2 linked regions of the Aromatoleum petrolei genome follow. Each later gene encodes a partner of the first gene's protein in a complex. Links are inferred from orthologs where the notes say so. Each region holds a gene or a part of one and is shown on either strand. Other genes may lie near its edges. The genes, in order: nusB and rpsJ.

Region 1 (15,985 bases):
CCAGCGCCTTCTTGTTGGCATAGAGGTGATGCATGCCGCCGACCGCTTCGAAGAGCGGGTGGCCCTGCTGGATCACCATCGACTTGACGTGGAAATCCCCGCGGTACGTGGTCGGGAAGGCGACATGGCTGTCAGCGGCGGCGCCCCAGGCGGCGGTGAGGAGGAGGCAGGCAAGCAGGGTCCTTTTCATCTCGGTCTCCGGCAGGAAGTGGTTGGTCGTGCAGGCGGGTCTTGCGCCGCGGCGCCGGCGACGCCTGCGTGGATGGCTGAAAGGTATCGATACGAAACCAATATGGCCGGCAGCGGTCTGCTTGTCAACGATTGTTTCGTGACGATACTATCCAGCCATGCGCTCAGGCCCCCATCTCCCTCCTTCTGGTGATCCCGAGTCCGGCCCCGGTTCGGCCGCACTGTTCGATCTGCTGCATTGCCTGGCGCGCGCGCTGCAGGGCGAGGTGCGCCAGCGTGCCGTGGAGCGTGGTCTGCTCCCCGTGCATGGCCAGGTGCTGGGTTTCCTGCGCGCGGCGAACCGTTACAGCAACACGCTGCAGGTGCTTGCCGAATATCTCGGACAGACCAAGGGAACGGTGTCGCAGACGGTGCAGCTGCTGGAGCGCAAGGGGCTCGTGCGGCGCGACGTGGACGCCAGGGATCGGCGTGTCACGCGCCTGTCGTTGACCGATGCGGGGCGCCGGCTGATTGCCGAGATCGAGACCGACGGCGCCTGGACGGCGGCGCTCGGCGCGCTCGATGCGGGCGAGACGGCCGATGCGACGCGGGTGCTGACGAATCTGTTGCGTCAGTGGCAGGGCGCCCGCGGCGGTGCGACCTTCGGCGTGTGCCGCAGCTGCGCGCATTTTCGCATCGAGGGGGCGGCGGCGTTCCGCTGCGGCCTCACCGGCGAGGTGCTCAGCGAATTCGACAGCGGCCAGATCTGCCGCGAACACCGCCTACCCGACCCGCGCTGAGGCGGGCGGGCGCCGCCCGGCGCGCCAGGCGTGCGCGGCGATCCGGACGATCCCTAGATGAAGCCGCGAATGGCGTCGGCGACCTCATCGGGTGCCGCAAAGTGCGGAAGGTGGCCGCCCGCCTTCAGCATCACGAGCCGGCTGTCGGGAATGTGCTGCTGCAGGTAGTGAGCGACCGCCGCTGGCACGGCGACGTCATCCTGCGATTGCAGCAGCAGGGTCGGTTGGGCGATCCGGCATACGTCCTGCCGGTGGTCGGACTGGAAGGTCGAGCACAGCACGGTCAGCACGCGGTCCGGCGGGATGCTGCGGATCTGATCGGAAAAATAGCGTGCGAGCTGCGGGCGATCCGAGTTTCCCATGGCCATGGGGGCGAACGCGGCTGCCCACTCGTCGAACTGCTCCTCGATCGCCGAGTAGATCTGGTTCAGGTCGTCCGCGGTGAAGCCGCCGTGGTAGTCCTCCGTGTTGAGGTAGCGCGGCGACGCGCAGATCAGCACGAGCTTGGCGAAATCCTCCGGCTTCCGGTTGGCCGCGAGGACGGCGGCCATCGCGCCGACGGAATGGCCGACGAGGACCGCGTCCTTCAGTTGGAGTGCATCGCACACTTCGAGCAGATCGTCGGCATAGCCTTGCAGGCCCAGGTAGCGTGACTGGACGAAGGCCTCCGGCAGCGAGGCCCCGGCGCCGACGTTGTCCAGCAGCACGACACGCCAGTCGCGCGCAAAATGGGGCACGACGCCGCGCCAGACCGACTGCTCGGTGCCGAAACCGTGTACGAACACGATCGTCCGGTCGGCATCGGCATTGCCGCAAATGTGCACGTTGTTTCGGACCAGGGGGTCGAAGTGTTTCATGGTTTCTGCTGGTGCGCGGTAGGGCTTGCGGTTGGGGAGGGCTCGGAAGCGGTCGTCGTGGGGGGGAAACGGTCGGACGGCGTCCTCGGCATGCCGCTCCGGCCGGTCGTGCGTTCCAGGAGGCGCACCAGCTTGGCACGGAGTTCCCGCGGATCGACCGGCTTCACGAGGTAGTCGTCGGCGCCGGCGTCGTAGCCTTTCAGGCGTTCCTCGATCGCGCCGCAGGTGGACAGGAAGATGACCGGGACGGGCGTAGTGCCGACTGTCGACGTGAGCCGACGGCAGGTTTCGTAGCCGTCCATGCCGCCGGGAAACCTGACGTCGAGGAGCACAAGGTCGGGGCGCTCCTGCGCAACTTGCACGAGCGCCTCTTCTCCGCTCGCGGCCGTGCGGACCCGGTAGTGATCGCCGAGCGCCGAACTCAGCTGGGCGCGCGCGATCTCATCGCCATCGACGACGAGCAGGGTCGGAGCGTGGCGCGTGCTCGTCATCTCGCCACGGCGCGCTTCCCAGCGCTCGATCCACAAGAGCACTTCCTCGGCGCCCATCGGTTTCGCCACCAGGTAGCCCTGCACTTCGTCGCAGCCGGCCGCGCGCACGGTCGCGAGATCCTCCTCGGTTTCTACCCCCTCGGCAACGACGCCGAGTCCCAGCGTCCTGCCGAGCGTGGCGCTCGATTCGAGGATCGCGCGTGCAGTCGGGTCCTTCGCGGCGCCATGCACGAAGGCGCGGTCGATCTTCAGTTCGGTGATGGGCAGGTGCTGCAGCCGCTCCATCGTCGAGGTGCCGGTGCCGAAATCGTCGATCGACACGCCGAAACCCTTCAGGCACATGCGCAACAACACGTCGAGGCCGTCCCGCCGGTTCTGCAGCAGGCGAGTCTCGGTGAGCTCGAGGATGATGTCCCGGGGAGAGCCCCCGGCCGAATCGACGAGTCCTTCCAGGGTCTCGGGCAGGTCGAGGCGAAGAAGGTTGTCCATCGAGACGTTGACGTTCAGCCTGATCGTGTGGCCGGCGACGCGCCATTCGCGTTGATGCGCCACCGCCAAGCGGAACACCTCGTGCGTGAAGCGATCGATCAGGCCGTGCTGCTCGATCACCGGGATGAAGGCACCGGGAGACAATAGACCACGTGCGGGGTGTCGCCAGCGTGCCAGGCACTCGAATCCGGAGACACGATAATCCTTCGCCGATACCTTGGGTTGGAACACCAGCGCGAGCCGACCCGTGTCGAGGCCGGACCGGATCTCGTCGGGTGTCAGCGGATCGAGGATGTCGTGCGGCGCGCGGTCGGCCGTCGGCCGCCGGCTGCGTTGCAGGACTTCCGCGAGCTGTCGCTCGGAGACAGGCTTCGCGAGTACGCCCAGGAACCCGAGGCCGTACTCGATTGCGAGACGTTCGGCGGCCTTCAGCACCGGGGCGCCCGCCCCCGACAGCACGACGACGTCGCCCATGAAGCCGCGGGCGGCGATCGTGCGGAGCAACTCGATTCCGTCCATGCCGGGCATGTTCAGGTCGCACAGCAGCAGATTGGGTTCGGGATCGGCCGACTGCAGCAGGCTGAGGCCCGCGTTGCCGTCCTCTGCGGTCAGCACCTGCTCGATGCCGAGGCGGTGCAGCAGATCCTCTGCGACCTCGCGCATGACCTCGTCGTCATCAAGCACGAGGGCGCGGAAATTCTTGATTGAGCGGGCAGAGTCCATTCGCTAGCCTTCCGAGCGCCCGCGCTGCGACATTCGGTCGTCGAGCAGGCGGGCAAACTGATTCAACGCCGTGCGGATCTGCTGCAGAGTCGTGGCCGCCTTGGCCATGTCCGGGTGGCTGCGTTCAAGGGTTTCGAAAAGATCGCCAAGGCCGGATGCGCCCAGTGTGCGCGCCGGAGACTTCAGGCGGTGGCTGACGGACGACAGTGTCTTCCCGTCGCCCTGCGCAATGGCTGCGTCGAGCCTGGGCAGTTCCGTGCGCGCAGAGGCGAGGAATTTTCCTATTAAAGCGTAAAACTTATCCGGCTCCATGCCGAGCAGATTCACCGCGGCGTCGATGTCGACGGGCGGTTGCGCGGCGACGTCCGCGGCGACGGCCGGGCCTGCGGCCGGGGCTGCGGCCGGGGGGGCGCCAATGCTCGCCTCGCGTGTCAGCCACTTCAGGAGCGTGGCATACAGCACTTCGGGAGCCACCGGCTTGGCGACGAAATCGTTCATGCCGGCTTCTTCGCAACGTCGGCGGTCCTCTTCGAAAGCGTTCGCGGTCATCGCGACGATGGCCACCGAATCGCCGATGCCCGCAGCGCGAATGGCACGGGTCGCAGCAAGCCCGTCCATGACCGGCATCTGCAGGTCCATCAGGATGAGCCGGTACGGACGCTGCGCGGCCAGCTCGACGGCCTCCGACCCGTTCGACGCGATGTCGACCATGAGGCCCGTGTCGCCCAACATAGCGAGCGCGACTTCCTGGTTCACCACATCGTCCTCGACGAGCAGGATCGGCGCGTCGGCAAAGCGCTCGCGCAGCTGTCGCACGGGGTCTGCGACGGTCGGGGCGGGGAGGCCGCCGGGGCCGTTGGGGCGCTGGCCGCGTTCGAGCCGGGCGGTGAACCAGAAGCGGCTGCCTTCGCCGGGGGCGCTTTCCATGCCGGTCTCGCCGCCCATGAGGTTCGCCAGGCGGCGGGTGATCGCCAGGCCGAGCCCCGTTCCGCCATACTTGCGTGTCGTTGAGGCGTCCACCTGCTGGAACATCTGGAACAGCTCCGCTTGCTGTTCCGCGGGGATGCCGATGCCCGAGTCCTGCACTTCGAAGCGCACGAGCAAGTGCGATCCGTCGTCCTCGAGCAGGATCGTTCGCAGCGAAATCTTGCCGGTGTCGGTGAATTTCACCGCATTGCTGGCGTAGTTGAGCATCGCCTGACGCACTCGCGTCGGGTCGCCGCGCAGCCAGATCGGGACGTGGTCGCGGTCGAGCTCGATCGTCAGGCCCTTCGCCGTGGCCTGCTCGCCGAGCAGCGAGCGCACGCCGTCGAGCAGTCCGTCGAGGGAGAAGTCGACGTGCTCGAGCACGAGCTTGCCCGACTCGATCTTCGACAGGTCCAGGATGTCGTTGATGAGCACGAGCAGGTGTTCGCCGGCGGCGCCGAGCTTGTCGAGGCGTTCGCGTTGCTCGTCGGTCAGCGGGCTGCGCTTGAGCATTCGGGCGAAACCGAGGATGGCGATCATCGGCGTGCGAATCTCGTGGCTCATGTTCGCCAGGAAGGCCGACTTCGACAGGCTCGCCTGTTCCGCCGCGGCGCGGGATTCCTCGAGTTCGGCGGTGCGGCTGGCGACGAGTTCCTGCAGATGGAGGCGGTGGCGCTCCACTTCCCGGTTGAGCCGTTTCCTTTCGGTGATGTCCTCCTGGACCCAGACGAAATGGCTGACCGTTCCATCCGGCTGCCGCAAGGGGCGGACGACGGCGTTGCTCGCGAACAGGCTGCCGTCCTTGCGTCGATTGAAGAGTTCACTGCGCCATACCTGCCCGCGCGCGCCTGCCTGTTTCTGCTCTTCAAGGGTCGCAGGGGGTGTCTTGTCCGAATTCAGCAGCGCGGGAGTGCGTCCGATCGCCTCGTCGCGAGCGTACCCGGTCTGGTCGACGAAGGCCTGGTTCACGTACTCGATACGATCCTGCAGATCCGTGATCATGATGAGGGACGGGCTCTGCTCCATCGCCATCGAGAGTTTGCGCACCTCGTCCTCGGCCTGCCGGCGCTCGGTGATGTTCTCGGAAAAGACCAGGATGCCCCCGACGGCACCCTTCGCAGTGCGCCATGGCCGGACCTCCCAGCGCACCCACTGCACGCTGTGGTCGGCGCGTTCGAAGCGGTCCTCCTCATTGCGCAGCACTTCGCCGGCGAGGGCGCGTCGATGGATCTCCCGCCAGTGCGACGGAATCTCCGGAAAGATCGCGTAGTGACTGCGGCCGATGATGTCCTCCCCGCCGAGGCCATAGTCGTCGCGCCAACGCCGGCTCGCGGCGAGGTAGTGCATGTCGTGGTCGAACATGGCGAGGGCCGCGGGTGCATGCTCGATGAACAGGCGCAGGCGTTCCTCGCTGGCCTGGAGCGCTTCGCGGCTGACGCTCTGCGCCTTCGCCAGATCGTCGAGGCGGCTGCGGACGCTCGCGATCTCGTCGATGCGCTGGTGCAGTGGCCCGCTCGCGGCCCGCGCCTGCGCGGTGTCCGAGACCAGCGCCAGCATCGCGCGCGTCAGGCGCCGTGCCGCGAGGCGCCCGCCCGCGAAGGCGAGCAGGATCATCGTGGCGAGGAGCAGGCCCAGCAACATGAAAGTTTCGTGCAGTGACCAGAGCCCGGCGATGCCGCCCGGGATGGATACGGTCGTCGACCATTGCGAAAGGGTCGACGCGGTCGAGAACTGCTCGGTGGCTTGGCGTTCCGTGGCGGCCCCGGAATTGCTGTGCGCGACGATCCCGTTCGTGCCGTCGCGCAGCGTGATGCTCCAGGTCGGGGGCAGGGGAAGTTCGCGGATCCGCTGCCGGAAGAGTTCGGCCGGCATCAGCGCAATCAGCACGTAGGGCGTCTGGCTCGTGCGCAGCACCGGAACGGCCACCGCCAGCAGTCGCTCTTTGAGGACCGGACCGAGGAACTGGTCGCCCACGGCGGGTTTGCCGGTCGCGAGCGACGCGAAGGCGTTGTAATTGCTGCCGGTCGTCTTCAGCTGCGGCAACTCCGCACCCAACGGGCGCGCCGTGTTGAAGATCATCCGGCCCGCACTGTCGGCGAGGATCACGTGCTGGCCGAAGGCGGCCTGGAATGCCCGTGCGTCCTTGTAAAGTGCCGACCAGTCGGCAGGGGGGCCGAAGCGGTCGGCGGCGGCGAGCATCTCGAGGGCGCGGATGCGGGCGCGAATCGTCCGGTCGATGGAGTCGGCGAAGTGACGTGCGAAGCTTTCGGCCTCGGTGGCGCGCTGGCGTTCGATCTGCTGCAGGTCGTGGTAGGCGATGAGCCCGGCGAACACGAGCAGCGGCGCGACGCTTACCCAGATCATGCGTGCGAGGTATGCCCGCAGCTTCATCGCCCCCTTCCTCCGTCCGGTGGCATGCCAAGGTCTTTGGCATACTCCCAAATGATATCAAAATGGCAATCAGAAGAGCCCGTGGATCGTGGGGGTGCGGGAAGGCATCGCCAAGGCTTCGACAGGCCCGACGCGAGCGGTATTTGCCGTCGCGCCTATGGTGAACGGAACGCGCCCGCGTGTCTGCGAAAAAATTCCGTCCGATCGGCGTCGGGGGGCTACGGAGCTTGATGCAATGACAACGCGTTAAGCCGCGCCTCGCGGGTCGCGGCGCACAATGAAAAACGGGCCGCGCGGGCCCGTTGTTCGTTACTTGCGGTGCGATGAGGGGCTCAAGACTTGCCGGCGTCCTTCGCGGCGCTCACCTCGACTGCGCGCAGCTTGGCCGCGAGCTTGTCGAGCACGCCGTTCACGAAGCGGTGGCCTTCGGTGCCGCCGTAGCTCTTCGCGAGCTCGATCGCCTCGTTGATGATGACGCGGTAGGGGGTGTCGAGGCCGTTCTTCAATTCCTGCGTGGCGAGCAGCAGGATCGCGCGCTCCACGGGCGAAAGCTCGTCGACCGAACGGTGGATGAAGGGCACGAACTCCTCCTGCAGCGACTCGACGTTGGCGAGCGTGCCGCGCAAGAGGCTGACGAAGAGTTCGCGGTCGGCCTTGTCGAAGCCGGTGACCTGGGAGACGTGGTCCTCGATCACGGGGACGGAGTTGCCCGACAGCAGCCACTGGTAGATGCCCTGCAGGGCAAATTCGCGCGCGCGGCGCCGTGCTGCCTTGCCGCTCATTTGAGCATCCGCAGCAGGCGGGCCATCTCGACCGCGGTGCGTGCGCAGTCGCTGCCTTTTTCCTGCATCCGCGCGAGCGCCTGGTCGTCGTCCTCGGTGGTGAGCACGCCGTTGGCGATCGGCATGCCGGTGTCGAGGCCGATGCGGTTGATTCCCGCACCCATCTCGTTCGACACCAGCTCGAAGTGGTAAGTCTCGCCGCGGATCACTGCACCGAGCGCGACCAGCGCGTCGTAGCGGCCGCTGCGCGCCATCGCCTGCAGCGTGAGCGGGATCTCCAGCGCTCCGGGGACGGTCGCGATGCGGATCAGGTCGGGCGCGACGCCGAGGCGCTGCAGCTCGGCGGTGCAGGCCGACAGCAGGCCTTCGCACACGTCCTGGTTGAAGCGGCTCATGACGATGCCGATGCGCAGGCCGTGGCCGTTCAGATCGGGCTCGAATTCGGGGATGTTGTCGTAACGGGCCATGTTCGGTTCTTTCGGAAACGGAAAAGCCGGAAATCCGCAGGACTTCCGGCGCGGTAAAACGTCGAGGGTACCACCTCAGACCGGATCGACGAAGCCCGTGATCTCCAGGCCGAAGCCGGCCATGCTCGGAATCTTGCGCGGGCTGGAGAGCAGCCGCATCTTGCCGACCTTGAGGTCGCGCAGGATCTGCGCGCCGACGCCGAACAGGCGGGCGTCCCATTTCGGCGGCTGATAACCGTCGCCGGTCAGGCTCGCGAGCAGTTCGCTGCCCGACTGCGGGCGGTACAGCAGCACGATCACGCCCTGTTCGGCCTGCGCGAGGCGGGCGAGCGAGAGGTTCACCGGGAAGGTGTGGCGGGCGCTTTCGGAGTCGAGGAAGTCGACGACCGAGATCGGCTCATGCACGCGCACGAGGGTCTCGCGCTCGGGGCGGATATCGCCCTTCGTCATCGCGAAATGCACTTCGCCGGTGGTCTTGTCCTCGAATGCGAACAGGCGGAAACGGCCGTGCGGGGTGTCGACGTCCTTCTCGGCGACGCGCTTGATCAGGTGCTCGTTCGACGAACGATACTGGATCAGGTCGCGGATCGCGCCGATCTTGAGGCTGTGTTCCTTGGCGAACTCGACGAGGTCGGGCAGGCGCGCCATCGTGCCGTCGTCCTTGAGGATCTCGCAGATCACCGCCGCCGGTTCGAGCCCGGCGAGCGCGGCGAGGTCGCAGCCGGCCTCGGTGTGGCCAGCGCGGATGAGCACGCCGCCGTTCTGCGCCATCAGCGGGAAGATGTGGCCGGGCTGGACGATGTCGGTGGGCTTGGCGTTGCGTGCGACGGCGGCTTCCACCGTGCGCGAGCGGTCGTGCGCGGAGATGCCTGTGGTGACGCCTTCGGCGGCCTCGATCGAGGTCGTGAAGGCGGTGCCGTGCGGCGAGCGGTTGTCGCGCACCATCAGGTGCAGGTCGAGCTGGCGGCAGCGCGCCTCGGTCAGCGTCAGGCAGATCAGGCCGCGGCCGAACTTGGCCATGAAGTTGATCGCCTCGGGCGTGACGTGCTCGGCGGCGAGGACGAGGTCGCCCTCGTTCTCGCGGTCTTCCTCGTCGACCAGCACGACCATGCGGCCGGCGCGGATTTCCTCGACGATTTCGGTGATGGGGGACAGTGCGGTCATTGTGCGGATTCCTCGCGCCAGGCGAGCAGGCGTTCGCAGTAACGGGCGATCAAGTCGATCTCGAGATTCACGCGGCTGCCGGCCGCGAGGTGCTTGAGATTGGTGACCGCGACGGTGTGCGGGATCAGGTTGATCGAAAATTCGGTGCCCTCGACGCGGTTCACGGTGAGGCTCACGCCGTTCACGGTGATCGAGCCCTTGCGCGCAATGTAGCCTGCAAGCGCGGCGGGGGCGCGGATCACGAGGTCGTGACTCTCGCCCACCGGGACGAAGCGGACGACTTCGCCGACGCCGTCGACGTGGCCGGTGACGAGGTGGCCGCCGAGGCGGTCGGCGAGGCGTAGCGCCTTCTCGAGGTTGACTTCGTTGCCGGCCTGGTCGAGGCCGGCCGTGCAGTTGAGGGTCTCGCGCGAGACGTCGAACTGCACGCGCGGGCCGTCCATCGCGATGACGGTAAGGCACACGCCGCTGTTGGCGATGCTGTCACCGAGCTGCACGTCGGAGAGATCGAGATCGGCCACGTTGACCGTCAGGCGGACGCCGTCCTGCAGGGGATCGATGCGTTCGATTCGGCCGCAGGCGGCCACGATTCCGGAGAACATGTTTTGGGAGGCGGGCGATTGAGGGAACGCCAATTGTAGGCGAAATGCAACCAAAAGCGATCGGAAGCCCGCCGCGATCGCTTCGGCGCCGTTCCCCGGCTTGCAGACCTCAGCGCAGCGCGCGATCGAGCACTTCGCTGAAGGCGTCCGCCTTCATGAAGCCGACGACGCGCAGGCCGTCGCGCTCCTTGCCCGCCGGGTCGAAGAAGATCGTGCCCGGCGGCCCGAACAGGTTGAAGCGCTTGAGCAAGGCCTTGTCGTCATCGTTGTTGGCGGTGACGTCGGCCTTCAGCAGCAGCATGCGGCCCATGCGCGCGGCGACATTCGGGTCGGTGAAGGTGAAGCGTTCCATCTCCTTGCACGACACGCACCAGTCGGCATAGAAGTCGAGCATCACCGGACGATCGGTGGACGCAAGCCGCGCATCGAGCTCGGCGATCGAGGCGACCTTCTCGAAGCGCGGCAGCTCGGCCGCGTTGGCGGTGGCGGCCTGCGCGCGCAGCACCGCGAGCGGCTGCAGCGGGTCGCGCGAGCCGGCCAGTGCGCCGATGAGCATTGCCGCACCGCCGATCAGCAGCACCACGCCGACACCCTTCCAGAAGCGCTGCCAGCCTTTCGCGTGCGGCGGCAGCGGGTCGATCGCATGCAGGAAGATGCCCGAGAACACCAGCAACGCCGCCCACGCGAGCATGGGCAGCAGCGGCGGCACGACGGGGGTGAGCAGCCACACCGCGACGGCCAGCAGCATCACGCCGAAGGCCTTCTTGACGCCTTCCATCCACGCGCCGGCCCTGGGCAGGACCGAGCGGGCGGCGACGCCGACGGCGAGGAGTGGCGCCCCCATGCCCAGCGCCATCGCGAACAGGGCCGCGCCGCCGAGTGCGGCGTTGCCGGTCTGCGCGATGTAGAGCAGCGCGCCGGCGAGCGGGGCGGCGACGCAGGGGCCGACGATCAGCGCCGACAGCACCCCCATCACCGCGACGCCGCCGAGGCTGCCGCCCTGCTGGTGACTGGCGGTGGAGGACAGGCGGCTCTGCAGCGCCGTCGGCAGCTGCAGCTCGTAGAAGCCGAACATCGACAGCGACAACAGCACGAACACCAGCGCGAAGGCGCCCAGCACCCAGGCGTTCTGCAGTGCGGCGGCCAGCATGGTGCCCGAGAGGCCTGCGGCGACGCCGGCGGCGGCGTAGGTGATGGCCATGCCCAGCACGTACACGAGCGACAGCACGAAGGCACGTCCGCGCGAGATGTCGTGGCCGTGGCCGACGATGATGCCCGACAGGATGGGGATCATCGGGAACATGCAGGGGGTGAAGGCGAGCAGCAGGCCGAAACCGAAGAAGCTCAGCAGCACCAGAGGGCCGCTGGCGTCGCGCAGCAGGCCGGCGATGCGTCCGCTCTCGTCGTCGGATACGCCGCTGCCGCCGGTCGCGGCGGCCGCCTGCACGGGCTTGTCGTCGCGCCCGAGCAGGCCGTCGAGGAAGTTGCCGCCGGTCTTCATCGGCTTGGCGAGGAGGTCGATGTCGGCGGTCTGCTCGTTGGGCGGGTAGCAGATGCCGCCGTCCCAGCAGCCCTGCACGCTGCCGAGCAGGCGGAATTTCGTCGTGCCTTCGGGCGCATTGACCGGCAGCAGGATCTTCACTTCCTTGCGGTAGGTCTCGACCTGGCCGAAGAAGTCGTCCTTCGTGACCTTGCCCGCCGGGCGCTGTGGCGTGCCGAAGCTGACAGTGTCGGGATCGGCGCGGAAGCGGAACTTGTCGGCGTAGAGGTAGTAGTCGCCCGCGATCTTGACGGTGACCTCGACTGTCTGCGGGTCGAGCGCCTGCGCGGAGAGCACGAAGGCCTCCTCGGGGCGCATCGGCGAGCCGCTGACCGCGCCTGCGGCGTGGGCGGGGACGGACAGCGCGAGGAGGCTCGCGAGCAGGGCAATCAGGGACAGGAGGCGGTGCATGGGTTCGTCGGCGTTGCGCGGTGGCGCGATTGTAGGGTGGCAGGGGCGGCAGGTCTTCGATATGGATCAAGACCTGCGACTTGCGCCTGCTCAGGAAGCGGTCGGGGCTGCGCTCTCGTCGTCCGGTAGCGGGGCGGTTTCCGCAGCGACCCAGTCGAGGTAGCCCGGCAGGCCGCGCATGACAGGGACCGCGACGATTTCCGGAAGTTCGTAGGGATGGTTCTCGCGGATCGCCGCCTCGAGTTCCGCGTAGCGCACGGGTGTGGTCTTGATCAGAAGCGGGACTTCCGCTGCGATCTCGAGCTTGTCCTGCCAGCGATACACCGAGCGGCAGGGCGCGAGGACGTTCACGCACGCGGCCAGGCGACGCTCGATCAGCAGCGTGGCGAGGGCGTCGGCGCAGGCCGCGTCGGGGCAGTTGGTGAGGACGACGAGTGCTTCGGTCATCGCGCGTTTCTCCGCATGGGCAAACGCGGGATTGTCCCAGACTCGGGCGCTGCGCGCATGCGCCGCAGGGTTCTGCCTGCGGGCGCGGCGCGCTATGCTGGGACTTTTCCGCAACTTCATCCCCCGATGACCTCTTGCCCCGATGTTGCCGCGTCCGCCCGCTGGCCCGACGTTCCCGCCTGCTACGACTGGCTGTCGCTAGACCGCCGCGGCACTTGGCGGCTGCGCGGCGAGGCGGTCGAGCATGCGGGACTGGCGGGCTTCCTCAACGCCAACTACGGCTGCGACGAGTCGGGCAACTGGCTCGTGCGCAACGGACCGCAGCGGGTGTACGTGTCGCTGGATTACACGCCCTGGGTGCTGCGCCTGCATCCGGACGGCAGCCTGACGACGCATGCCGGGACCGAGGTTGCCGCCGTGGCGGCGGCCTGCCTCGATGAGGAGGGGAGCGTGGTGCTGGACACGGACCTCGGCGCCGGCCTGCTCGACGACCGCGATCTCGCGGCCTTCCTTGCCGAATGCCGCTTGGCGGACGGCAGGGTGGCCGACGACGAGGCGCTGCTCGCGGTGATGACGGGCGGTTCGGGCGAGGGGGGGCAGGTGACCTGCCAGGTGAGGTGCCAGGTGAGGTGGCGGAACCTGCCGCTGCAGGCGGTCGAACGTGCGGCGGTGCCGGCGCGCTTCGGTTTCCGTGCGCGCCCTGCGCCCTGAGCGGGAGCGCGGCGATGGTGTCGGCGAGTTTCCGCTTCTACGAGGAACTCAACGATTTCCTCGCCCCGACAAACCGTTACCGCGACGTCACGGTGCCGTGTGCGCGGGCGGCGACGGTCAAGCACATGATCGAGGCGCTGGGGGTGCCGCACACCGAGGTCGAGTTGGTGCTGGTTAATGGCGAGTCGGTGGGATTCGAGCGCCTGCTGCGCGAGGGCGACCGCGTGTCGGTCTATCCGCGTTTCGAAACCTTCGACATCACGCCGCTGCTGCGTGTGCGCGAGCATCCGCTGCGCACGACGCGCTTCGTCGCCGACGCCCATATGGGCGGGCTCGCGCGCCTGCTGCGCATGACGGGCTTCGACACGCTGTACGACAACAACTTCGCCGACGAGGACATCGAGGCGATCGCGGCCCACGACGGACGCATCGTGCTCACGCGCGACCGCGAGCTGCTCAAGCGACGTACGATCACGCACGGCTGCTACGTGCATGCGCTGAAGCCGGAGCTGCAGTTCGCGGAGGTCCTCGCGCGCCTGGATCTCGCCCGCAGCGCGCGGCCGTTCACGCTGTGTCTGTCGTGCAACGCACCGCTCCATGCAATCGACAAGGCGAGCGTCGCGCACCTGTTGCCCGAGGGGGTGCGCGAGCGCCACTCGCGCTTCAGCACCTGCGACGTGTGCCGGCGAGTGTTCTGGGAGGGAACCCATTGGGTGAAGATGCAGGCCTTGCTCGCGCGCCTGCTGCCGCGCGAGTGAGCCGGACCGCGGCGACGGGGTCTGTCGGTTTCCGGCTCGTCGAGGCATTATGACCCATGCTTTTGACTGACCTGCCGCTGCCCATCGATACCCTCATGCGTAAGGGAGATTTTCTGTCGGGGCCGGAGGCGGAGATCCTGTCGCATCCCCTGACGGCAAGGTCGAGTACGCCAATGAAACGGCTCGCTGCCTTCCAGGTTTCCAATCAGAGCTGAGGCGCTGGCCAGTTCTCGCTGGCGCCAAGATGCCCGGACAGGCCTTGCATGGACGCGGCGAGGGTGTCCGCGAGCTGGTGTACTGCATCGTGCAACCGGTCCGTCTCGCCGGCCCGGATCATTTTCTCCAGCCGCACGGCATGTGCCCGCAGCGGTCTCAGGCCGAGGCTGGCGGCCACCCCCTTGAGCGTGTGCGCCATCAGTCCCAGTTGTTCGAGCTTGCCTTCCTCAAGGTGTTGCTGCAATTGTGCAGAAGCGTCGCGGTACTGTTCGATGAACAGCGCGGCCAGTTCCCGGTAGAGCGCGACATCGCCGCCGATGCGCGCCAGGGCTTCGTCCAGTTCCTCCTGCGGCAGAAGGTCCAGGGGGCCGGCGGAGACTGCCGGATGGTGCGCCCCGCCTTCGGACGGTGAGGGAGACGGACGGTCGACGGCATCGGCGAGCTTGAGCCAGCGCGCCAGCACGTCAGGCAGGGTGCGGAAATCGATGGGTTTGGCGACGTGGTCGTTCATGCTGGCCTCCAGGCAGCGGTCGCGGGCGTCGCTGAAGGCGTCGGCCGTCATCGCGAGGACGGGCAGGGCAGCGTCGCTGAAGTAGCGGCGGATCTGTCGTGTCGCCTCGTAGCCGTCCATCACCGGCATGTGCAAATCCATCAGCACGAGATCGTAGCGACGCTCGAGCGCGCGCGCGACCGCTTCGGTACCGTTGTTTGCGATGTCGACGATCATGCCCATGCGGCGCAGGAACTCGCCGGCGACCTGCTGGTTGAGTGGATTGTCTTCGGCGAGCAGGATGCGGCGGCCGCGCAGGCTCGGCGGGCCACTGTCGCCCGCGTTGCAGGAAGCTGCGGCCCGACCCGCGCCCTCGGCGGCGGGCGCGAGGCGCAGCGCGAAGTGGAAGCGGCTCCCGGCTCCAGGGGTGCTCTCGACGCCGATCGAGCCGTGCATCAGTTCAACCAGCTGCTTCGATATCGCCAGCCCCAGTCCGGTGCCGCCGAAGGGGCGCGTGGTGGCGTCGTCGACCTGGGAAAAGGGCTGGAAGAGGCGGGTGAGCTGGGATGCACTCATGCCGATGCCGGAGTCGCGCACGACGAACTCGAGCAAGTCGCCGCTCGAGCCGCCCGGCAGGCGTCGCAGCTCGAGACTCACCTCGCCCTGGTGCGTAAACTTGACGGCGTTACCCGCGAGGTTCAGCAGCACCTGGCCGATGCGCAGGGCATCCCCGACGTAGTCCATCGGCCCCTGCTCGTCGAGCGTCACGCGCAGTTCGAGCCCCTTCTCGCGTGCGCGGAATTCGAGCTGGCTGACCACTTTCGCGAATAGCTCGCGCAGGTTGAACGGGGCTGCGCGCAAGTCCATGCTGCCGGCTTCGATCTTGGAGAAGTCGAGTACGTCGTTGATGACCTGCAGCAGGCCGTCCGCGGCGCCGCTGATCTTCTCGAGGTAGTCGCGCTGCTGTGCGTCGAGCGGGGTGTCGAGCGCCAGTCGCGTCATGCCGATGATGGCGTTCATCGGCGTGCGGATCTCGTGGCTCATGGTCGCGAGGAACCGGCTCTTGGCGCGGTTGGCGGCCTGCGCCGCGTCGACGGCCTGCTCGAGGCGGGCGTTCGCGTGCTTGAGGGCGGTGATGTCCTGCACGATGCCGATGACGTCGATGGCCTCACCCGCGGCGTCGCGTCGGACCTTCGCCTCGATGTTCACCCAGCGCAATTCGCCCGCCGCGAGGATGCGGCTTTCCGTGCGGAATTCGTTGCCGCCGTCGAGCGCCGAGCGCCATGCCGCCTCCACGCGCGGCCGATCGTCCGCGTGCAGCGCGTCGAAGAAGTCCCGCGCACGGGGCTCCGAATCGCTGGGCAGGCCGAAGATCCTGCGGGTTTCGTCGGACCAGCTCATCGCGTCGGCGCGCAGGTCGTGCGCCCAGCTGCCGATGTGGCCCACGGCCTGCGCCTCGGCGAGAGCGTCACGGCTTGCCTGCAGCTCCTGGGTGCGCCGGACGACTTGGCG
Region 2 (11,337 bases), 1.0 Mb from region 1 along the record:
ACGATCGCCACCGCGTACAACATCACGTAGACCGGCTGCCCCGGCGCCAGCTTGGCCGACAGGTCGCGCAGCCACACCATGCTCTCCGACGAGCCGAACCACTGGCCCAGCGTAGCCGGGAAGAGGATGATGCTCGACGCAAAGATCGGCGGGATCACGCCTGCCATGTTGAGCTTCAGCGGCAGATGCGAGCTCTGCCCGCCGTAGATCTTGTTGCCGACCTGGCGCTTGGCGTAATTGACCAGAATCTTCCGCTGACCCCGCTCGACGAACACCACGAACGCAGTCACCAGCACCACCAGGACGCAGATCAGCAGCGCAGTGAAGGGATGCATGGCACCTGTACGCACCAGCTCGAACAAACCGGCGATCGAACTCGGCAGCCCAGCGGCGATACCCGCGAAGATGATAAGCGAGATACCGTTGCCAAGCCCGCGCTCCGTGATCTGCTCACCGAGCCACATCAGGAACATCGTACCCGTCACGAGCGTCGCCACCGTCACGAACCGGAAGGTGAAGCCCGGATCCAGCACCAGCCCGGCCTGCCCTTCGAGAGCGATTGCGATCCCGAGCGACTGCGCCAGAGCAAGAACCAGGGTGCCGGCTCGCGTGTACTGCGTGATCTTGCGCCGACCCGCCTCGCCTTCCTTCTTCAGGGCTTCAAGCGAGGGCACCGCGACGGTCATCAACTGCATGATGATCGATGCCGAGATGTACGGCATGATCCCCAGCGCGAAGATGGTGAAACGCGACAGCGCACCGCCCGAGAAAAGGTTGAAGACGCCGAGAATCCCCCCCGACTGCGACTGGAACAACTCAGCCAGCCGACTCGGGTCGATTCCGGGCACCGGGATGTGTGCGCCGATCCGATAGACGATCAGCGCACCGACCAGGAACAACAGTCGGCGCTTCAGATCGCCGAAACGACCGGGCGTTCCCAAGGTGGCAGCGGGATTGGCCACAGCTGGTTACCTTCTTACTCGGTAACGACCGAACCGCCGGCCGCTTGGATTGCCGCGAGGGCGCCCTTCGTGGCACCGACGCCGCGCAGCGTCACCTTGCGACCAATGCTGCCCGACAGGACAACCTTTGCGGACAGCGCATCGGCAGCCACGACGCCAGCCTGTTTCAGCACGAGCAGGTCGATATCTTCGACGGGCAGCTTGTCCAACTCGGACAGGCGCACCTCGGCGTTGCGCGACCCCGTCAGCGAGACGAAGCCACGCTTCGGCAGACGGCGCTGAAGCGGCATCTGACCACCCTCGAAACCGACCTTGTGGAAGCCGCCGGCACGGGATTTCTGGCCCTTGTGACCGCGACCGCAGGTCTTGCCGAGGCCGCTGCCGATGCCGCGTCCGACGCGCTTGCCTGCGAACTTCGAACCAGTCGCGGGTTTAATCGTATTCAGACGCATCTCAACCCTCACACTTCACCAGGTACGACACCTTGTTCACCATGCCGCGCACTTCAGGCGTGTCCTGAAGTTCGACGGTATGGTTCAGGCGACGCAAACCGAGTCCGCGCACCGTCGCACGGTGCGACTGCTTGGTACCGATCACGCTCTTGACCAGCGTAACCTTGATCGTTTTCTCGGCCATGGCTTACCCCAGAATTTCTTCGACGCTCTTGCCACGCTTGGCGGCGATCTCAGCCGGCGTATTGATCGCCAGGAGACCGTTCAGCGTTGCACGGACGACGTTGTACGGATTCGACGAACCGATGCACTTGCAGGTCACGTCCGTCACACCCATGACTTCGAACACCGCGCGCATCGGTCCACCGGCGATAATGCCGGTACCGCTCGGCGCAGGCTGCATGAGGACCGACGAAGCGCCGTGCTTGCCGATCACCGAATGCTGCAGCGTGCCGTTCTTGAGCGAGACCTTGACCATCTTGCGGCGAGCCTCGTCCATGGCCTTCTGCACGGCCACGGGCACTTCACGCGACTTGCCCTTGCCCATGCCGATACCGCCATCGCCGTCGCCAACCACCGTCAGCGCCGCGAAACCGAGGATACGACCGCCCTTCACGACCTTGGTCACGCGGTTGATGGCGACCATCTTCTCGCGCAGGCCGTCGTCACGCTCCTCGGAAGCCTGCGGACGCTTGCTTTGTTGCTTAGCCATACGATTCCTCGCTTAGAACTTGAGACCGCCTTCGCGGGCGGCCTCGGCCAGCGCCTGGACGCGACCGTGATACTGGAAGCCGGCGCGATCGAACGCGACGGACTCGATACCCGCGGCCTTCGCACGCTCGGCGATCAGCTTGCCGACGATCACGGCAGCAGCCTTGTTACCGCCATGCGACAGTTGCGAACGCACGTCCGCCTCGACCGTGGAGGCAGCAGCGAGCACGCGCGCGCCGGAACCGTCGATGATCTGGGCGTAGATGTGGGAATTGGAACGGAACACAGTCAGACGAACCGCCTTCAGTTCCGCGATTTTGGCTCGGGTTTTACGAGCGCGACGCAGACGAACCACTTTCTTGTTCATATCGAACCGCCCTTACTTCTTCTTGGTTTCCTTGAGCACGACCACCTCGTCCGCGTAGCGGACGCCCTTGCCCTTGTAAGGCTCGGGAGCGCGGTATGCACGCACTTCGGCAGCGACCTGACCGACCTGCTGCTTGTCGATGCCCTTGATGACGATTTCCGTCTGTGTCGGCGTCTCGACCTTCACACCCGCCGGCATCTGATGCACGACCGGATGGGAGAAACCGAGCGTCAGATTGAGCTTGTCGCCTTGCGCCTGCGCACGGTAACCGACGCCGACGAGGTTAAGCTTGCGCTCGAAACCCTTCGTCACACCGGTGACCATGTTATTGACGAGCGCGCGCACGGTACCCGACATCGCGCGACCGTTCGCGGCGCCACCAACGGCGGCAAACACCAGCGCATCACCTTCACGCTGGACCGACACGGAATTGCCGATGTACTGCTTGACGGTACCGAGCGGCCCCTTGACGGAAACCTCACCGGCCGCAACGGTCACGTCCACGCCCTGGGGGATCGTCACCGGATTCTTAGCTACACGAGACATGAGACCCCCTTAAGCGACGTAACAGATGACTTCGCCGCCCACGCGCCCGGCACGTGCCGCACGGTCGGTCATGACGCCACGCGGCGTCGACACGATTGCAACACCGAGACCGTTCAAAACGCGCGGCAGATCGTCGCTACCCTTGTAAACACGCAGACCGGGGCGGCTGACACGCTCGATGCGCTCGATGACGGGACGCCCGGCGTAGTACTTCAGCACGACATCCAGCTGAGCCTTGCCTTCGGCATCGCGAACCGCATAGCCGTCGATGTAACCTTCATCCTGCAGAACCTTGGCGATCGCCACCTTCAGCTTGGAGCTGGGCATCGACACGCTCTGCTTCTGAGCCTGCTGACCATTGCGGATGCGGGTCAGCATATCGGCGATCGGATCGGACATACTCATTCGATAATCTCCTTACCAGCTCGCCTTGGTCATGCCGGGAACTTCGCCACGGAACGCCAGGTCACGCAGCTTGTTGCGGCACAGCCCAAACTTGCGGAACACGCCGCGCGGACGACCCGTCAGCGCACAACGGTTGCGCTCGCGAACGGGGCTTGCGTTGCGCGGAAGCTGCTGCAGCTTCAGACGAGCAGCCATGCGCTCTTCTTCAGGCAACTTGAAATCGTTGATCTGAGCGATCAGCGCGGCACGCTTGGCGGCGAATTTCTCGACCGTCTTGCGGCGCTTCTCTTCTCTATTGATCAGAGCCAGTTTTGCCATAACACCCTCAATTCTTGAACGGGAACTTGAACGCAGCGAGCAGAGCCCGAGCTTCCTGATCGGTCTTGGCCGTCGTCGTGATGCTGATGTTCATCCCCCGCAGAGCATCGATCTTGTCGTACTCGATTTCGGGGAAAATGATCTGCTCTTTGACGCCCAGGTTGTAGTTGCCGCGACCGTCGAAACCCTTGCCGGCGATCCCGCGGAAATCGCGGATACGCGGCATGGCGATCGTCACGAGACGATCCAGGAATTCGAACATCTTCTCGCCGCGCAAGGTCACCATGCAGCCGATCGGATAACCGTCACGGATCTTGAAACCCGCGATCGACTTGCGAGCCTTGGTCACCACCGGCTTCTGACCGGCGATCTTCTGCATGTCACCAACGGCATGCTCGAGAATTTTTTTGTCGCCCACCGCCTCGCCGACACCCATATTCAGGGTGATCTTCGTAATGCGAGGCACTTCCATCGCGGACTTGTACCCGAACTGCTTCAGCAGGTCGGGAGCAATCGTTTCCTTGTAGTACTGCTGCAAGCGCGCCATCACCACTCCTTACGCGTTCACCAGTTCGCCATTCGACTTGAAGAAGCGCACCTTGCGACCATCCTCAAGCACACGAATACCCACGCGATCACCCTTCTGGGTCGCAGGATTGAACAGCGCAACGTTCGAAACGTGCAGCGGCATCTCCTTTTCGACGATGCCACCCACTTCACCCTTGAGCGGATTCGGACGCACGTGCTTCTTCGCGCGATTCACACCTTCAACCACCAGATGTTCGTCGCCGACCCGACGCAGCACGACACCGCGACGACCGCGATCCTTGCCCGTCAGGACAACAACCTCATCACCTTTGCGGATCTTGTTCATCTCGACAACTCCTTAGAGCACTTCAGGCGCCAGCGAGACGATCTTCATGAACCGCTCGGTACGCAGCTCGCGCGTCACCGGCCCGAAGATACGCGTGCCGATCGGCTCGAGCTTGTTATTCAGCAGGACGGCCGCATTGCCATCGAACTTCACCAGGGAGCCGTCAGGACGACGCACACCCTTCGCGGTACGCACCACAACGGCACTGTAGATGTCACCCTTCTTGACGCGACCCCTCGGCGCAGCATCCTTGACGGTTACCTTGATGATGTCGCCGATGCCGGCATAGCGACGCTTGGAACCACCAAGAACCTTGATGCACATCACCGAACGCGCGCCGGTATTGTCGGCGACGTCCAGAATGGACTGCATTTGAATCATGAATTTATCTCCAACTTGCCCCGCTACAGCGGTCAGTCTTGGAACCCGTACGGGTAGGGAGCCCCGAAGAGCGAAAAGCAAAGAAAGAAAATTATAACAGCTTGGCAGTTGCCTGCCAAGCTGTCCACAGCAGTAGCCCGTACTCTGCTTAGATTACGCGCGCTTTTTCGAGCACTTTCGCAACACGCCAGGACTTGGTCTTCGAAATCGGACGGCATTCCTCGATTTCAACCAGGTCGCCGGCGGCGGCAAGGCCGCCCTCAACGTGCGCATGGTACTTGGCCGAACGCGTAATCACCTTCCCATACAGCTCGTGCTTGACGCGACGCTCGACCAACACGGTGACCGTGTTCTGCATCTTGTCGCTGACGACACGGCCGACGAGGGCGCGACGCACCTTTTCGATTTGTTCGCTCATTTCTGCCCTGCCTTTTCACGCAGAACGGTGCGCACACGCGCGATGTCGCGGCGCACCTTCCCGAGTTGGCTCGTGTTGCCGAGTTGCTGAGTTGCAAGCTGCATGCGCAGCGAGAACTGCGCCTTCAGCAGCTCAAGCACTTCCTGATTCAGTTCACCGACGCTCTTTGCGCGGAGTTCGCTCGCTTTCATGATCACCCCAGTTGACGGTGAACAAACACGGTCTCGAGCGGCAGCTTCGCAGCTGCAAGGCGGAACGCTTCGCGCGCCAACGCCTCATCGACACCATCCATCTCGTACAGCACCTTGCCGGGCTGAATCTCGGCGACCCAGTATTCCGGGTTGCCCTTGCCGTTACCCATGCGGACTTCGGCAGGTTTCTTCGAGATCGGCTTGTCCGGGAAGATCCGGATCCAGATGCGACCGCCCCGCTTGATGTGGCGCGTCATCGCACGTCGTGCCGATTCGATCTGTCGGGCAGTCAGCCGACCGCGGCCGATTGCCTTGAGACCGAATTCGCCGAAGCTGACCTTCGCACCGCGCGTCGCCACGCCAGTGTTGCGGCCCTTCTGCTCCTTACGGTATTTCCTTCTCGTCGGCTGAAGCATCATTCACCCCTGCTTTCTTGCGGCTGCTTGGCCTGACCCTCAGCGCCACCGCGACGGGCGGGACGGCGACCGGGACGGCCCTCGCCACCTTCGGCGCCGCGCGGCGCACCGCGACGGCCACGGCGAGCCTCGTTTTCATTCTCGACGACCGCCGGACGCTCGTTGCGACCCAGCATCTCGCCCTTGTAGACCCAGACCTTGATGCCGATTATGCCGTACGTGGTACTCGCTTCGGAGACGCCGTAGTCGATGTCGGCGCGCAGCGTGTGCAGCGGCACACGACCCTCACGATACCATTCCGTACGGGCGATTTCGGCCCCGTTCAGACGGCCCGCGCTCATGATCTTGATGCCCTGGGCACCGAGGCGCATGGCGTTCTGCATCGCACGCTTCATCGCACGACGGAACATGATACGCTTCTCGAGCTGCTGGGCGATCGAATCGGCAATCAGCTTCGCATCGACTTCGGGCTTGCGAACTTCCTCGATATTGACGTGCACAGGCACACCCATGATCTTCTGCAGTTCGCGCTTGAGCAGCTCGATGTCTTCGCCCTTCTTGCCGATGACAACGCCGGGACGCGCGCTGAACAACGTGATGCGGGCGTTCTTGGCCGGACGCTCGATCACGATGCGTCCAACCGATGCGTGCGCGAGCTTCTTCTTCAGAAAGTCGCGGACCTTGATGTCCTCATGCAGCATCTTGGAGTAGTCGCGGCTCGAAGCGAACCAGCGCGAGCTCCAGTCGCGGGTGACCGCCAGACGGAATCCGGTCGGATGAATTTTCTGACCCATATTTACCCCTTACTCCCCGACGGTCACGTAGACATGGCACGTCGGTTTCAGGATGCGATTGCCACGCCCCTTTGCCCGCGCCGTAAACCGCTTCAGCGACGTACCTTCCTCGACGTAGATCGTCTTCACCTTGAGGGTGTCGATGTCTGCGCCATCGTTGTGTTCGGCGTTCGCGATCGCCGACTCGACGACCTTGCGGATGATCTGCGCGCCCTTCTTCGGCGAGAAGGCGAGAATGTTCAGGGCCTGATCAACCGGCTTGCCCCGCACTTGGTCCGCAACCAGCCGGCCCTTCTGAGCCGACAGGCGCACACCGCGGAGGATTGCTTTGGTTTCCATGGTGACTCCTTACCTCTTCGCCTTCTTGCTCGCGGCATGACCCTTGAACGTACGGGTCAGCGCGAACTCGCCCAGCTTGTGGCCAACCATGTTCTCGGAGACAAACACCGGAACGTGCTGGCGGCCGTTATGCACCGCGATCGTGAGACCGACGAAATCCGGCAGCACCGTCGAACGGCGCGACCACGTCTTGATCGGACGCTTATCGTTGCTCGCCCGAACGGCGTCGACCTTCTTGAGGAGGTGCGCGTCGACAAACGGGCCTTTTTTGATTGAACGTGCCATCTGTTACCCCTTAACGCTTGTGACGACGCTGCACGATCATGGTATCGGTGCGCTTGTTGCTGCGCGTGCGATAACCCTTCGCAGGCTGACCCCACGGGCTGCGCGGAACGCCGCCCTCGCCGGTGCGGCCTTCGCCGCCACCATGCGGGTGATCAACCGGGTTCATCGCCACACCGCGAACGGTCGGGCGAATACCACGCCAGCGGTTTGCACCGGCCTTGCCGATCTTGCGCAGACCATGCTCTTCGTTGCCCACGACACCAATCGCGGCACGGCACTCGACATGCACGCGGCGCACTTCGCCGGAGCGCAGACGAATCTGGGCATAGGCGCCTTCACGCGCCAGGAGCTGCACCGAAGTACCGGCAGCGCGCGCGATCTGCGCACCCTTGCCAGGCATCATCTCGACGCAGTGAATCGTCGAACCGACGGGAATATTGCGGATCGGCAGGACATTGCCCGGCTTGATCGGAGCTTCCGCGCCGCTCATCACCTGAGCACCGACATCCAGCCCCTTCGGAGCGATGATGTACGCACGCTCGCCGTCGGCATAACAGATCAGAGCGATGTTCGCCGAACGGTTCGGATCGTATTCGATGCGCTCGACGCGCGCCGCGATACCATCCTTGTTGCGCCGAAAATCGACCAGGCGGTAGTGCTGCTTATGACCGCCACCCTTGTGCCGAACGGTGATGTGGCCGTTGTTGTTACGGCCGGCGTTCTTCGACTGCTTCTCGACCAGCGAGGCGAGCGGACGACCCTTGAAAAGGTCGGCATTCACCACCTTGACCATCGCGCGACGGCCGGCAGACGTAGGCTTGAGTTTTACCAGTGCCATGACTATTACTCCCCGGCCGCGAAGTTGATTTCCTGGCCAGGCTTGAGGCAAACGAATGCCTTCTTCCAGCCCTTGCGGCGACCCATGGCCTTGCCGAAGCGCTTGACCTTGCCCTTGACGTTCGCGATCTGGACCGACTTGACCTCGACCTTGAAGAGCAGCTCGACAGCAGCCTTGACTTCAGGCTTGGTCGCGCACGACGCAACCTTGAAAACCACCTGCTCATTCTTGTCAGCGACATAGGTCGCCTTCTCGGAGATCTGGGGCGCGAGCAGCACCTGCATCAGACGCTCTTGGCTAAATCCGCTCATTGCCAGGCCTCCTCCATCTTGGCCAGCGCACCCTTGGTCACGATCACGCGATCGTAGTGAACCAGGGCCACCGGATCCGTCTCGCTGACCTCGAGCACCAGCACCTTGTGCAGGTTGCGCGACGACAGGAACAGGTTCTCGTCGAACTGATCCGTGATCACGAGCACGGAATCCAGCCCCATGCCCTTCAGCTTCTGCGACAGAAGCTTGGTCTTCGGCGCCTCGACGCTGAAATTCTCGACCACAGCCAGACGGTCTTCACGCGCCAGCTGCGACAGGATCGATGCAACGCCAGCGCGATACATCTTGCGATTCAGCTTCTGCGAGAAGTTCTCTTCCGGGGAATTCGGGAAGATACGACCGCCACCACGCCACAACGGGCTCGACGCCATACCGGCACGAGCACGGCCCGTACCCTTCTGACGCCACGGCTTGCGGGTCGACTTCTGGATCTCGGAGCGCCCCTTCTGCGCACGATTGCCCGAGCGTGCGTTAGCCATGTAGGCAACGACAACCTGGTGAATCAGCGCCTCGTTATAGTCGCGCCCGAAGAGCGCATCAGAAGCCTGCAGCGTCGCCGCCTGCACACCCTGATCGTTCAATACTTTAAGTTCCATCACGTCCTCGCTCAGCCACGGGCCTTGACGGCCGGACGGACGATCACGTCGCCGCCCTTCGAACCAGGCACAGCTCCCTTGACCAGGAGCAACTGACGCTCGACATCAACGCGAACCACCTCGAGACTCTGCGTCGTGCGGGTCACATTGCCGTACTGGCCGGCCATGCGCTTGCCCGGGAAAACGCGACCCGGATCCTGCGCCATACCAATCGAACCCGGCGCGTTGTGCGACACCGAGTTACCGTGCGACGCACGGTTAGACGAGAAGTTGTGACGCTTGATAACACCCGAGAAACCCTTGCCGATCGAGGTACCGGTCACATCGACCTTCTGACCGACCGCAAAGAGCTCCACGCTGATCACGTCGCCAGCCTTCAGGCCAGCCAGCTGCGCCGGCTCGACGGTGAATTCGCGGAAGGTGTGACCGGCTTCGACGCCAGCCTTGGCGAGATGCCCGGCGAGCGCCTTATTGACGCGACTCGCACGGCGCTTGCCGAAAGCCACCTGAACCGCGGCATAGCCGTCGCTTTCAGGCGTCTTGACTTGGGTAACGCGATTATTGGCAACGTCAAGCACCGTCACCGGGACGCTACGGCCGTCCTCGGCAAAAATGCGAGTCATGCCAACCTTGCGTCCTACAAGGCCTAGACTCATTTTTTTCTCCTGATCCCCGGTTACGATTGACCGGGCCCTATCACATGAATTGCACCAAAAGGCGCAAAGGCCGGATTATACCGGCCTTTTTTGACACTCCGCAAGCGCGGAAGACTTACTGCAGCTTGATCTCGACGTCGACACCGGCCGGCAGGTCCAGCTTCATCAGCGCATCGACGGTCTTGTCGGTCGGATCGATGATATCCATCAGGCGCTGGTGCGTGCGGATTTCGAACTGGTCGCGCGAAGTCTTATTGACGTGCGGCGAACGCAGAAGGTCGAAGCGCTCGATCCGGGTCGGCAGCGGCACAGGACCGCGAACGACGGCACCGGTACGCTTCGCGGTGTCGACGATCTCGAGCGCCGACTGATCGATCAGACGGTAGTCGAAAGCCTTGAGGCGGATACGAATCTTCTGGTTTTGCATGTTGCAGTCCTTAAAAGAGCAAAACCCCGGGGCATTCGCCCCGAGGATGTTGAGCGAGATGATTACTCGATAATCTTGGCGACGACACCGGCGCCAACGGTACGGCCGCCTTCGCGGATCGCGAAGCGCAAACCTTCTTCCATGGCGATCGGGGCCAGCAGCTTGACCGTGATGGACACGTTGTCGCCAGGCATGACCATCTCGGTGCCTTCCGGCAGCGCGATCGAACCGGTCACGTCGGTCGTACGGAAGTAGAACTGCGGACGGTAGTTGTTAAAGAACGGGGTGTGACGACCACCCTCTTCCTTCGACAGCACATACACTTCGCCCGTGAAGTGGGTGTGCGGCTTGATCGAGCCCGGCTTGCACAGGACCTGACCACGCTCCACGTCTTCACGCTTGGTCCCACGCAGCAGCACGCCGACGTTGTCGCCCGCCTGACCCTGGTCGAGCAGCTTGCGGAACATTTCGACGCCGGTGCAGATGGTCTTGACCGTGGGCTTGATACCGACGATTTCGACTTCCTCACCAACCTTGACGATGCCGCGCTCGACACGACCGGTCACGACGGTGCCGCGACCCGAGATCGAGAACACGTCTTCGATCGGCAGCAGGAAGGGCTTGTCGATCGCGCGCTCCGGGGTCGGGATGTAGCTGTCCAGCGCTTCGGCCAGCTTCATGATGGCACCTTCGCCCAGGTCGCCCTTGTCGCCTTCGATCGCCTTGAGCGCGGAGCCCTTGACGATGGGGATGTCGTCACCCGGGAAGTCGTACTTCGACAGCAGTTCGCGAACTTCCATCTCGACGAGCTCAAGCAGCTCCTCGTCGTCGACCATGTCGCACTTGTTCATGAACACGATGATGTACGGAACGCCGACCTGACGGGCAAGCAGGATGTGCTCGCGCGTCTGCGGCATCGGGCCGTCAGCGGCCGACACGACCAGAATCGCGCCGTCCATCTGCGCAGCACCGGTAATCATGTTCTTCACGTAGTCGGCGTGACCCGGGCAGTCAACGTGCGCGTAGTGA

Evidence for each region.
Region 2: the proteins of nusB (region 1) and rpsJ are in contact, whole or in part, in a solved structure (PDB 3D3B), measured with the Escherichia coli proteins. The link is inferred for Aromatoleum petrolei from one-to-one orthologs.

What each region holds. Positions count from the first base shown.
Region 1 is NZ_CP059560.1:3,113,552-3,129,536, forward strand. Bases 5,943-8,859 are described here. They hold nusB (transcription antitermination factor NusB), read right to left. Parts: upstream 7,668-8,859; coding sequence 7,218-7,667; downstream 5,943-7,217. Other genes in these bases: ToN1_RS14215 (PAS domain S-box protein), read right to left, coding at 5,943-6,885; ribH (6,7-dimethyl-8-ribityllumazine synthase), read right to left, coding at 7,664-8,134; ribBA (bifunctional 3,4-dihydroxy-2-butanone-4-phosphate synthase/GTP cyclohydrolase II), read right to left, coding at 8,210-8,859. Also shown: ToN1_RS14195 (cytochrome P460 family protein), read right to left, coding at 1-190; ToN1_RS14200 (MarR family winged helix-turn-helix transcriptional regulator), read left to right, coding at 348-968; ToN1_RS14205 (alpha/beta fold hydrolase), read right to left, coding at 1,022-1,825; ToN1_RS14210 (EAL domain-containing protein), read right to left, coding at 1,822-3,528; more of ToN1_RS14215, read right to left, coding at 3,532-5,942; more of ribBA, read right to left, coding at 8,860-9,298; ToN1_RS14235 (riboflavin synthase), read right to left, coding at 9,295-9,900; protein-disulfide reductase DsbD, read right to left, coding at 10,010-11,851; divalent-cation tolerance protein CutA, read right to left, coding at 11,942-12,298; ToN1_RS14250 (DUF2946 family protein), read left to right, coding at 12,425-13,009; ToN1_RS14255 (Mut7-C RNAse domain-containing protein), read left to right, coding at 13,024-13,767; ToN1_RS14260 (PAS domain-containing hybrid sensor histidine kinase/response regulator), read right to left, coding at 13,973-15,985. UniProt on the Escherichia coli protein: Part of the processive rRNA transcription and antitermination complex (rrnTAC). The complex forms an RNA-chaperone ring around the RNA exit tunnel of RNA polymerase (RNAP).
Region 2 is NZ_CP059560.1:2,078,791-2,090,127, forward strand. The notes cover bases 8,653-11,337. They hold rpsJ (30S ribosomal protein S10), read right to left. Parts: upstream 10,309-11,337; coding sequence 9,997-10,308; downstream 8,653-9,996. Other genes in these bases: rplD (50S ribosomal protein L4), read right to left, coding at 8,653-9,225; rplC (50S ribosomal protein L3), read right to left, coding at 9,237-9,881; tuf (elongation factor Tu), read right to left, coding at 10,371-11,337. In the rest of the region: preprotein translocase subunit SecY, read right to left, coding at 1-962; rplO (50S ribosomal protein L15), read right to left, coding at 977-1,414; rpmD (50S ribosomal protein L30), read right to left, coding at 1,416-1,598; rpsE (30S ribosomal protein S5), read right to left, coding at 1,602-2,126; rplR (50S ribosomal protein L18), read right to left, coding at 2,139-2,492; rplF (50S ribosomal protein L6), read right to left, coding at 2,505-3,038; rpsH (30S ribosomal protein S8), read right to left, coding at 3,048-3,443; rpsN (30S ribosomal protein S14), read right to left, coding at 3,456-3,761; rplE (50S ribosomal protein L5), read right to left, coding at 3,769-4,308; rplX (50S ribosomal protein L24), read right to left, coding at 4,318-4,635; rplN (50S ribosomal protein L14), read right to left, coding at 4,648-5,016; rpsQ (30S ribosomal protein S17), read right to left, coding at 5,165-5,434; rpmC (50S ribosomal protein L29), read right to left, coding at 5,431-5,625; rplP (50S ribosomal protein L16), read right to left, coding at 5,628-6,041; rpsC (30S ribosomal protein S3), read right to left, coding at 6,041-6,835; rplV (50S ribosomal protein L22), read right to left, coding at 6,845-7,174; and 5 more genes. UniProt on the Escherichia coli protein: Involved in the binding of tRNA to the ribosomes. Part of the processive rRNA transcription and antitermination complex (rrnTAC). The complex forms an RNA-chaperone ring around the RNA exit tunnel of RNA polymerase (RNAP).